DNA from 2 places in the Mycobacterium sp. Dal123C01 genome. Region 2 is predicted to be linked to the other one. Evidence: predicted binding sites of a transcription regulator. Region 2 holds the regulator's gene; the other holds the start of a gene.
What was found. Region 2 encodes LexA, which represses DNA repair genes until DNA is damaged. Its sites were predicted from a motif close to CGAACANNTGTTCG; they were not measured.
Positions count from the first base shown of each region.

Region 1: cofD (2-phospho-L-lactate transferase) is a predicted target of LexA. The motif match lies at 2,681-2,694, and genes of this name have one in related genera.

Region 1 is NZ_CP199580.1:5,808,312-5,813,713, forward strand. Features, by position in the region: gene ACTXG5_RS27145 (phosphomannomutase/phosphoglucomutase) at 1-1,043, opposite strand, end outside; gene ACTXG5_RS27150 (DUF3499 domain-containing protein) at 1,144-1,626, opposite strand; gene ACTXG5_RS27155 (metallopeptidase family protein) at 1,800-2,222, shown strand; gene ACTXG5_RS27160 (WhiB family transcriptional regulator) at 2,244-2,582, opposite strand; gene cofD (2-phospho-L-lactate transferase) at 2,906-3,907, shown strand; gene ACTXG5_RS27170 (coenzyme F420-0:L-glutamate ligase) at 3,904-5,256, shown strand; gene ACTXG5_RS27175 (Eco57I restriction-modification methylase domain-containing protein) at 5,267-5,402, shown strand, end outside.
Region 2 is NZ_CP199580.1:4,954,160-4,959,561, forward strand. Features, by position in the region: gene ACTXG5_RS23240 (alpha/beta fold hydrolase) at 1-609, shown strand, start outside; gene ACTXG5_RS23245 (PhzF family phenazine biosynthesis protein) at 648-1,334, shown strand; gene ACTXG5_RS23250 (peroxynitrite isomerase) at 1,369-1,854, opposite strand; gene nrdR (transcriptional regulator NrdR) at 1,914-2,378, opposite strand; gene ACTXG5_RS23260 (LysM peptidoglycan-binding domain-containing protein) at 2,536-3,030, opposite strand; gene lexA (transcriptional repressor LexA) at 3,326-4,030, shown strand; gene ACTXG5_RS23270 (LGFP repeat-containing protein) at 4,063-5,402, opposite strand, start outside.

The sequences.
Region 1 (5,402 bases), 850 kb from region 2:
GCCAGCATGCCCGAGTCGGCGCCCCAGAAGTCGCGGAAGTAATAGTGCGCCGAATGTTCACCACCGAAAATCGCGCCGGTTTCGGCCATCAGCGCCTTGATATAAGAGTGTCCGACGCGCGAGCGCAGCGGTGTGCCCCCGCGCTCGGAGACCAATTCGGGCACCGCGCGCGACGTGATCAGATTGTGGATGACGGTGGCGCCGATTTCCCGGCCGAGCTCGCGGGCGGCCACCAGACTCGTCACCGTCGACGGAGAGACCGCCACGCCACGCTCGTCGACCACGAAGCACCGGTCGGCGTCCCCGTCGAAGGCCAGACCGATATCGGCGCCGGTTTCGCGCACATAGAGCTGCAGATCCAGCAGGTTGGCCGGGTCGAGCGGGTTGGCCTCGTGATTGGGAAACGAACCGTCGAGCTCGAAGTACAACGGCAACAACGTGATCGAGTCGATCGCGCCGAGCACCGCCGGTGTCGTGTGACCGGCCATGCCATTGCCGGCGTCCACCGCTACCCGCAACGGTCGCAATCCGGAGACCTCGACCAGCGAGCGCAGGAACTCGCCGTAGTCAGCAAGCACATCGCGTTCGGTGCTGGTCCCCGGCTGCCCGTCGTACGTCGCGACCCCGGCGATCAGATCCTCGGTGATCACTTTCAGGCCGGTATCCGCGCCGACCGGCAGGGCGGCGGCCCGGCAGAGCTTGATGCCGTTGTAGGCGGCAGGGTTGTGACTGGCGGTGAACATCGCGCCGGGGCATTCCAGCAACCCCGAGGCGAAATACAGCTGATCGGTCGACGCCAACCCGATATGCACGACGTCCAGGCCCTGGTCGGTCACTCCGGTCGCGAAAGCGGCGGCGAGCGACGGCGAACTATCGCGCATGTCGTGGCCGATCGCCACCCGTTGCGCCCCCTCACCACGCATCAACGCGGCGAACGCGGCCCCGACCTCGGCGACCAGCGACTCGTCGATCTCTTCGCCGACCAGCCCACGGATGTCATAAGCCTTAATGACACGGTGGACAGTCGCGGCGGGCCGAGACATGCGGGCCTCCTGACGCCGTCGATCGATTTGCCTCTTGGCGTCAGCCTATCGGCCCGCAGAAGTTACTGTTCCAAACCGGTTTGGAAGAGAACCGCGCGGCCTAGTCGGCCGGATCGGGCAACACCCGCAGATGTCCACGCCGGCGTCCGGAGCTTTTTTGAGGTGGCGCGAACAGATGGCTGCTGGGGGCCGTGGCCTGGGCTCCGCCGTGGTGGACAAGCGAATCGGCGGAAACACTTCCCGCCTGCGCGGAAAAGCCGTTCAACGGCATGCCGGTGCTGCCCGCATACGGCAAGCCCCCGTCACCCGGACCGCCTTCGCGCACCGCGTCGGCCAGGGCGACCAGGTCGTCCTCGTCGGGATTGGTGGGCTCCGAATTGAGGGGTCCGGCGTGGCGTACGAGATCCCATCCGCGGGGCGCGGTGATCGAACCGGCGTGGCCGACGCACAAATCCCAGGAATGCGGTTCGCGCACGGTGGCCAGTGGGCCTACGACTGCCGTCGAGTCCGAGTAGACAAACGTCAAGGTCGCCACGGCGTAATGCGGGCACCCGGGCCGGCAGCAGCGACGGGGAACGTTCACGTCGCAAAGGCTATCGTGCGAAAACGCCGCCGAAGCGCCGGACACGCGCAACCGTCCGGCCGACGATGTTCAACCGTTACCATCGGCGCGTGGGTGATTCGCGCAGTTTCCCGCGGAACGGAGGGCCTATGGGCCGAGCGGCTCCGCACCGGGCAACTCGGCGTGGCCGCGATATGCGCGGTCCTTTGCTGCCGCCGACGGTGCCGGGATGGCGCAGCCGGGCCGAGCGGTTCGACATGGCGGTGCTGGAAGCCTACGAACCCATCGAGCGCCGCTGGCAATCACGAGTGTCGGAACTCGACGTGGCAGTCGATGAAATCCCGCGCATCGCCGCCAAGGATCCCGACAGCTTCCAGTGGCCGCCCGAGGTCGTCGCCGACGGGCCGATCGCACTGGCCCGCTTGATCCCCGCCGGAGTGGACGTCCGCGGCAATGCCACGCGGGCGCGAATTGTCTTGTTCCGCAAGCCCATCGAACGACGTGCTAAAGACACCGTCGAACTGGGCGAGTTATTGCACGAGATCCTGGTGGCTCAGGTGGCCATCTATCTCGACGTGGAACCCACAGTCATCGATCCGACGATCGAGGACGAATAACCGTGCAGAAGGGTTGATCGGTCAGATGACGCCGCGTTTGAGGCGACGGCGCTCACGCTCGGACAGACCGCCCCAGATGCCGAAGCGCTCGTCATGCGCCAGGGCGTAATCGAGGCACTCATGGCGCACCTCGCAACCGAGGCAGATCTTCTTGGCCTCGCGGGTGGACCCGCCCTTCTCGGGGAAGAAGGCCTCGGGATCGGTCTGCGCGCACAGGGCGCGGTCCTGCCATTCGTCGGGATTGGCCGGTGGCAATGGCTCGGGCTCGAATGCGATTGGCGCATCAGGAACCACGGTCAAGTGCGGCCGGGCAAGTGGCTCTGGAGTCAGGCTGATTGAGGCGTGCTCAGTGCCTGCCATGACGCCCCGTAGGTGCTCGTAAGACATGCGTCGTACGCCTCCTCAGATCGATTTTGGGAGATTGGTTGACTTCCACTGTTCTGATGTAACCGACAATTCGAACAAGTGATCGAATCTCGGTCTGCGACACCGGAACCGGCCGGCTAACCGGGAAATGACACTGATGTGATTAGACACGGGTTAATCTGCCGGGTCAAGCGTTACGGCGCATTTCCATATCATCTTGTGACCATTTTTCGGCGTTTCTGTTGTAGAGGGCTTTCGGCGTGTCCATCACAACCGCTCCCAACTCCCCCTTTTCCCGGCCGGTACTGTCGTGCGATGTGAAGGTCACCGTTCTGGTCGGCGGGGTCGGCGGCGCCCGTTTCCTGCTGGGCGTCCAGCAGTTACTCGGCCTGGGCCAGTTCAGCGCCGAGGGGCAACGCGACCCTTCGGGCGCGGGCCACGAGCTCACTGCCGTCGTCAACATTGGCGACGATGCCTGGATCCATGGGGTTCGGGTTTGTCCGGATTTGGACACCTGTATGTATACCTTAGGTGGAGGCGTCGACCCGGAGCGCGGTTGGGGCCACCGTGACGAAACCTGGCATGCCAAAGAGGAATTGGCGCGCTACGGCGTGCAGCCGGATTGGTTCCAGCTCGGCGACCGCGATCTGGGCACCCATCTGGTGCGCACCCAGATGCTGCACGCCGGCTACCCGCTGTCACAGATCACCACGGCGCTGTGCGACCGGTGGCAACCGGGTGCGCAGTTGCTGCCGGCCAGCGATGACCGTTGCGAAACACACGTGGTGATCACCGATCCCGCCGACGACAGCCGGCGCGCGATCCACTTCCAGGAGTGGTGGGTGCGCTATCGGGCCAAGGTGCCCACCCACAGCTTTGCGTTCGTCGGCGCTGAAACGGCCAGCGCCACAACTGAAGCGCTGCAGGCCATCGACGACGCCGACATCATCTTGCTGGCACCGTCCAATCCGGTGGTGAGCGTCGGCGCGATCCTGGCCGTACCCGGTATTCGCGGCGCGCTGCGGGCGGCGTCCGCCCCGATCGTCGGCTACTCCCCGATCATCGGTGGAAAGCCGTTGCGTGGCATGGCTGATGCCTGCCTCGAGGTGATCGGGGTCGAATCCACCGCGGAGGCGGTCGGTAGGCACTACGGGGCGCGCGAGACCACCGGGATACTGGACTGCTGGCTGGTGCACGAAGGCGACCACGCCGACATCGAAGGCGTCGCGGTGCGCTCGGTCCCGCTGCTGATGAGCGACCCGAAGGCGACGGCGCGGATGGTCCGCGCCGGACTGGATGTTGCGGGTGTGGCGGCGTGACCGGTCCTCGGCACGAGCATGGCACCGCCTCGACGATCGAGATCCTGCCCGTCGCCGGGCTTCCCGAGTTCCGCCCCGGCGACGATCTCGGTGCCGCGGTCGCCGCCGCCGCGCCATGGCTGCGTGACAGCGACGTCGTGGTGGTCACCAGCAAGGTGGTGTCCAAATGCGAGGGCCGGCTGGTGGCGGCGCCCGAGGATCCCGAGGAACGCGATGAGCTCCGGCGCAAGCTGGTCGACGACGAAGCGGTGCGGGTGCTGGCCCGCAAGGGCCGGACGCTGATCACCGAGAACCGGCTCGGTCTGATCCAGGCCGCCGCCGGCGTCGACGGATCCAACGTCGGCCGAACCGAACTCGCGCTGCTGCCGGTCGACCCCGACGGCACTGCCGCGGCACTGCGCGCCGCCCTGCGCGAGAAGCTCGGCGTCGACGTCGCGGTGGTGATCACCGACACCATGGGCCGGGCCTGGCGCAACGGACAGATCGACGCCGCCATCGGTGCGGCGGGTCTTGCTGTGCTGCATGGCTATTCGGGTGCGGTCGACGAGCACGGCAACGAATTAGTGGTCACCGAGATCGCGGTGGCCGATGAAGTCGCGGCGGCCGCCGATCTGGTCAAGGGCAAGCTGACCGCCATGCCGGTAGCCGTTGTGCGCGGCCTCACGGTCATCGACGACGGCACGACGGCCCGGCAACTGCTGCGACCCGGTCCCGAAGATCTGTTCTGGCTCGGCACCGCCGAAGCCATCGATATGGGTCGCCGGCAGGCCCAGCTGTTGCGCCGATCGGTGCGCCAGTTCAGCGACGAGCCGGTGCCGCCGGATCTTCTCGAGGCGGCTGTCGCCGAGGCCCTGACCGCACCGGCCCCACACCACACTCGCCCGGTGCGGTTCGTGTGGCTGCGTACTGCGGCCACCCGGACGCGGCTGCTCGATCGCATGCAGGACAAGTGGCGTACCGACCTTGCCGGTGACGGCAAGCCCACCGACTCGATCGATCGGCGGGTGGGTCGCGGCCAGATCCTCTACGACGCACCCGAGGTCGTCATCCCGATGTTGGTCCCCGACGGTGCCCACCCCTACCCCGACGCCGAGCGCAGCAACGCCGAGCACACCATGTTCACCGTCGCCGTCGGAGCCGCCGTGCAGGCCCTGTTGGTCGCGCTGGCCGTGCGAGGCGTGGGCAGCTGCTGGATCGGCTCGACGATCTTTGCCGCCGACCTGGTCCGCGCCGAGCTGGAACTACCGCCCGATTGGGAGCCATTGGGCGCCATCGCGATCGGTTACGCCGCGCAGCCGGCCGAGTCGCGCGACCCCGTGAATCCCGGAGATCTGCTGATTCGCAAGTGATACTGACCCGGTGAAGACGTTCGCGGGCAAGGCGGTCGCATCGGCCGACAAGGTCCGCGGCGGGTATTACACGCCGGCACCGGTGGCCCGATTTCTGGCCCGCTGGGTCCGCCAGGCCGGTCCGCGAATTGTCGAGCCGTCGTGCG
Region 2 (5,402 bases):
ACCAAGGACGTCAACGTCGCCTTCCGGCTGGCCTCGTTGCCGATCGGCAGCGAGGCGTTGGCGCTGCTGCGGCTGCCGCTGGTGCTTCCGGCGGTTCAGCTGGCGGGTCGGTTAGCCGGCCTGGCGATCGGGTCGACCGGCCTGGGCCGCGATCTGCCGAACGTGCTGCGAATCCTCGACGACCTACCGGAGCCGACCGCCTCATCGGCTTTCAGCAGGACCTTGCGGGCCGTGGTGGACTGGCGCGGGCAGATCGTCACGTTCCTGGATCGATGTTATCTGGCCGAAGCCATCCCGGCGCAGATCGTCTGGGGCACCAAGGATGTGGTGGTCCCCGTTCGGCACGCGTGGATGGCACACTCCGCGATGCCCGGCTCGCGCCTCGAGATCTTCGACGGCTCGGGCCACTTCCCGTTTCACGACGATCCGGCCCGCTTTATCGATGTCGTCCAGCGCTTCATCGACACCACCGCGCCCGCCGAACACGACCAGGCCGCGCTGCGTAGCTTGCTTCGCACGGGCAGAGGCGAAGCGACGGTCACCGGCTCGGCCGACACTCGCGTCGCGGTGCTCAACGCCATGGGATCCGACGAGCGCAGCGCTACCTGATCACCGGCCGGCTTTGACCGGGGCCGTACAGTCGGGCCATGGGTATCGACGTGACGGTGTTGCGAGTCTTCACCGACCAGGACGGTAAGTTCGGCAATCCGCTGGGCGTGGTCGACGCCAAGCAGGTTGATCCCGCCGATCGCCAGCACGTGGCAACTCAATTGGGTTACAGCGAAACGGTATTCGTCGATCTTCCCGCCGCGGGCGCAACCACCGCGCAGGCCGCCATCTACACTCCGCGCACCGAACTTCCGTTCGCCGGACATCCGTGTATCGGCGCATCGTGGTGGCTGCGCGCGAACGGCACGCCGATCAACACGCTTGCGGTGCCGGCCGGCATTGTGCAGGTGCACTACGAGGGTGATCTGGTCGGCATCAGCGCCCGCTCGGAATGGGCTCCCGAGTTCGCTGTGCACGAATTCGATTCCGTAGATGAGCTTCTCGCGGCCGACCCGACCGAATTTCCCGACGACACCGCGCACTACCTGTGGGCCTGGATCGATCAGTCCGCCGGGGCGCTGCGCTCCCGGATGTTCGCCGCGAATCTCGGTGTGCCCGAAGACGAAGCAACCGGCTCCGCGGCGATGCGGATTACCGACAATCTCAGCCGCGGCCTGAGCATCACTCAGGGCAAGGGATCGATACTAGAAACCGCCTGGAGTGCCGAGGGCTGGGTCCGGGTCGCCGGCCGTGCCGTCAACGACGGTGTGACACAACTGGATTGATCGCCGACCGGGCCGATCCGGCACCCGTGGCGATTCAGGGCTTGCGCTGTAACACCGCGGCGAGATGATGCTGCAGGGGTTGCCCGACTGCACCCATCTGTACCGAATATGAAAGCTGGTCGCCCTCGATGCGGAAGGAACGACCCAGCGCGGACACCTCTTTGGCGGTCGGGGTCAATCCGATCGACGTCGTGGCCAGCTCGATGTCGATGACGTCGCCGGCCACCCGGTAGGAGCCCACCTCAATTTCGGTGACGCCGCTGGGGTGAGCCACAACCAGCTCGACGCGACCGGGTTCCGGCACCCGAAGGTAGCCGGTCTCGGCGTGCAGTGGTTTGCCGTCGGCTACCGCTTTGGTCTTCTGCGCGTACGCCAGAAATGGTTTGCCCACATGGGAAAACACAACTTCCTCGAGATACTCGAAGGGCTGGATCGTCGGATACTCGCCCGCACCACGACCAGCCCAGGTGCCGAGCAGCGGCGCGAGCGCCCCGAGATCGGGATGCAAGTCGCTGGACATGAAATCAGCCTAGCCCGGTGGCGACGTATGCCGATCGGCTCGAGCCGCACGGCATACCGTCAGCTGGGCGTCGATACCTTGCGATGCGCACGAAGCGCCTCGATCTCGCGTTCGAAATCGTCGGCTGAAGAAAAGGATCGGTACACCGAGGCGAAGCGCAGGTAAGCCACTTCGTCCAGGTCGCGCAACGGGCCGAGGATCGCCAGGCCGACCTCGTGACTGGGAACTTCCGGTGAGCCCGCGGCACGCACGGTGTCTTCGACCTGCTGGGCCAGCAGATTCAGCGCATCCTCGTCCACCTGACGGCCCTGGCACGCGCGGCGGACTCCTTTGATGACCTTTTCACGGCTGAACGGCTCGGTGACGCCGCTGCGCTTGACCACGGCCAGAACCGCGGTTTCTACCGTGCTGAACCGCCGTCCGCACTCCGGACATGAGCGGCGCCGCCGAATGGCTTGGCCTTCATCGGTTTCCCGCGAGTCGATCACCCGCGAATCGGGATGACGGCAGAACGGACAATGCATGACCGCTCCTTCGCTGTGCCGGCATCTCGCAGAACACTCCGAGCGTACCTGTGCGCTCCCCCACCGGGCCAATGCAACCGCGACCCGTCTGCGCGCATCGAAACGAGAACTGAAGAGCCCTGGCGTAGAGCGGCTTTCGCGATGGACCGTGGCGGCGTCAGCCGACCGGCGCGATCAGGGTCTGGCCCGCGGCCAGCATCGGCGAGTGCAGATTGTTGAGTTCGCGGATCCGGTCGGCGACCTGGCGGGCCGGCGCCTCCGGCGCCACCCGGTGTGCCACGTCCTGCAGGGACTCACCCGGCTCGACCTGCACGACCGAAAGCCTGTCCGGCACGGGCGCGGCCGAACTGCTGGAGTCACCGTTGGCTATCTGCCCCAGATTCGCGACCAGGCCGAGCCAGAGCGTGATGATCCCGGCCATCAGGGCCAGACCGACCGTCGTCCCCAGCGTGACCGGACGCCGACGATGCGGAGTGACCGACCTCGCGACGCCGGCACTGCGGTAGCGCATCGGCGCACCGCTGGGGCGTACCTGCCCGGGCCGGCGGGATCGCAGCTCGCGTTCCAGGTCGTAGCGAGGCCGTGCGACCAGCCCGTCGCTCGAGCGCCGCATGCTGCTGGTGCGGGGCGAGACTGTGTGCATGAGCGTCATGTGCGTTCCTCCGGTCGACTAAATCCTCGCTCGTGTGTTCGACACTATCGCTCGTGTGTTCGAAATCCGAACATTTGAGCGAAGCGTGTCGCACGAACAAAACGCTAGACCACGCCACCGACAACCTCCGTCGGTCGCTACCACTGCCATGCAGCACATGTACCCGGTCTTTTCGAGAGTTACACCATTGTGATTCGCCAAGTGCCGCGGATCACTTTCCGGTAACTGCCGAAACCCGACACGCTAGTCGAACACATGTTTGATTCTTGCGCGTCAGGCGGCTACATTCAGTGCCATGAGCGACAGCAACGACACCTTCGCCACCGGCACTGAAGCCCGGTTGCATTCCGTGGATTCATCGCTTACCCAGCGGCAACGCACCATCTTGAAGGTCATTCGCGAGTCGGTGTCCACCCGCGGATACCCGCCGAGCATCAGGGAGATCGGCGACGCCGTCGGCCTGACGTCGACATCCTCAGTCGCTCACCAGCTGCGCACCCTCGAGCGCAAGGGGTTCCTCCGTCGCGACCCGAACCGCCCCAGGGCCGTCGATGTCCGCAGCGCCGAGGACGTCGCAGCGGCGAACGCGCCGGTTACCGATGTCGCCGGCTCCGACGCCTTGCCGGAACCCACATATGTTCCTGTGCTCGGGCGCATCGCGGCCGGTGGACCGATCCTTGCCGAAGAAGCGGTCGAAGACATCTTCCCGCTGCCCCGCGAGTTGGTCGGCGAGGGCACGCTCTTTCTGCTCAAAGTGGTCGGCGAATCGATGATCGAGGCCGCGATCTGCGACGGGGACTGGGTTGTGGTGCGGCAGCAGAACGTCGCCGACAACGGAGACATCGTCGCCGCCATGCTCGACGGGGAGGCCACCGTCAAGACGTTCAAGCGCGCCGGCGGTCAGGTGTGGCTGATGCCGCACAACCCGGCATTCGATCCCATCCCCGGCAACGAGGCGACGGTGCTCGGCAAAGTCGTCACGGTGATCCGCAAGGTATAGACGCCGGACCGCAACGCCGGAAAGTCCGGCGGCTAGTCGGCCTTGATGAAGCCGTTGACCAGCGCGGCTTCCTCGCTGGAGAACCAGACTTCGGCGAGCGTGTCGTGGTAGAGGTCGCTGTCCGGGGTGTAATACAGGCCGAAGCGAGGGCTCGCCTTGATGGGATAGCCGTCGGGCATCTGGTAGGGGTCGTCCAAAGGCAGGTGAATCGTCGGACGCCCGGCCTGCCCAAGTGCCCCGGTGGCCACTGTCGGCGCGAAGTCCGACTCGTCGTCGGCATCTGCCGCTGCATGCCGCCCACCCTTGGGCGCGGCGCCGACCGCGGCCACGAGGCCGGATGCGGCTCCACCCCCGGCCGCAGCACCGCCGGCGGCAGCAAAATCCGGAGACGTATGCGGCACCGCGACATCGGGATACGCGGCATCCGCCGCCTGCGGCGTTTCGACGGGATAGGCGGCATCGGGATGGGCGGCGTCCGGTGGGGCGTGCGGCACGGCAACGTCGGGATAGGCCGCCTCCTCATGCTCAGCACCCGGATAGCTCGCCTCCGGATAAGCCGCGTCCTCGTCAGCGACATCCAAGTAGCCGTCCTCGGCGCCCTCTGGGTAGGCGGCTTCCGGGCCGGCCGCATCGAGGTAGTCGGCGTCCGCGACCACATCCGGATAAGCCGGCACCTCGGCGGCTTCCGGGTGGGCGGCTGCCGGGAGCTCGTCGTCATAGCCGGCCTCGAACAGATCATCCGCCGAGACCAGGGGAATGGAGTCGGTGTCGACGGTGTCGGGATCATCCTCGTCGACCCCCAGCTGATCCCACTCCTCCTCGGACTCGGGCAGGGCTTCGTCGCCATATCCGGCATCGTCGGCCAGTTCGGCCGTTTCGGGTCCGTGCGGCCACCTGACGCGCGGCGGGTCATCGGCGTCCTCGTGTTCCGGTGAGTGCACGTCGCCGTACGACAAGTGCTCGGTCGTGGCGTCGGCGTAATCGGGCCCCCAATGCGGCTCACCCGAGTCGTCGTAACCGCCGACGTCGACGTCGCGGTCAAGGTCGTAGGGCGCGGTGTTGCGGCCAGCGCGGCGGCGGCGCCACCGCAAGGCCACGAACACCACCAGCAGGACCAAGATGACCAGCGGAATGAGAGCTAACAGGTACCACCAATGCCAGGAGAGCCACCCCTTGGCGTGCGGAGACGATGCCGTGGCGCTCGGCTGGTTCTGGCCCGACACCTGCAAGCCGGACAACAAGGGCGCCAGGTTGGCCGGGTCGGTGGAGAAGGTGTTCTTGGCGCGGTTCCACGAGATCTTGCCGCCGGTGAACTTCTGCGAGATCACGTCACCGTCGACGGCCTGATCGCCGACCGGCGCGCCCAGTTTTC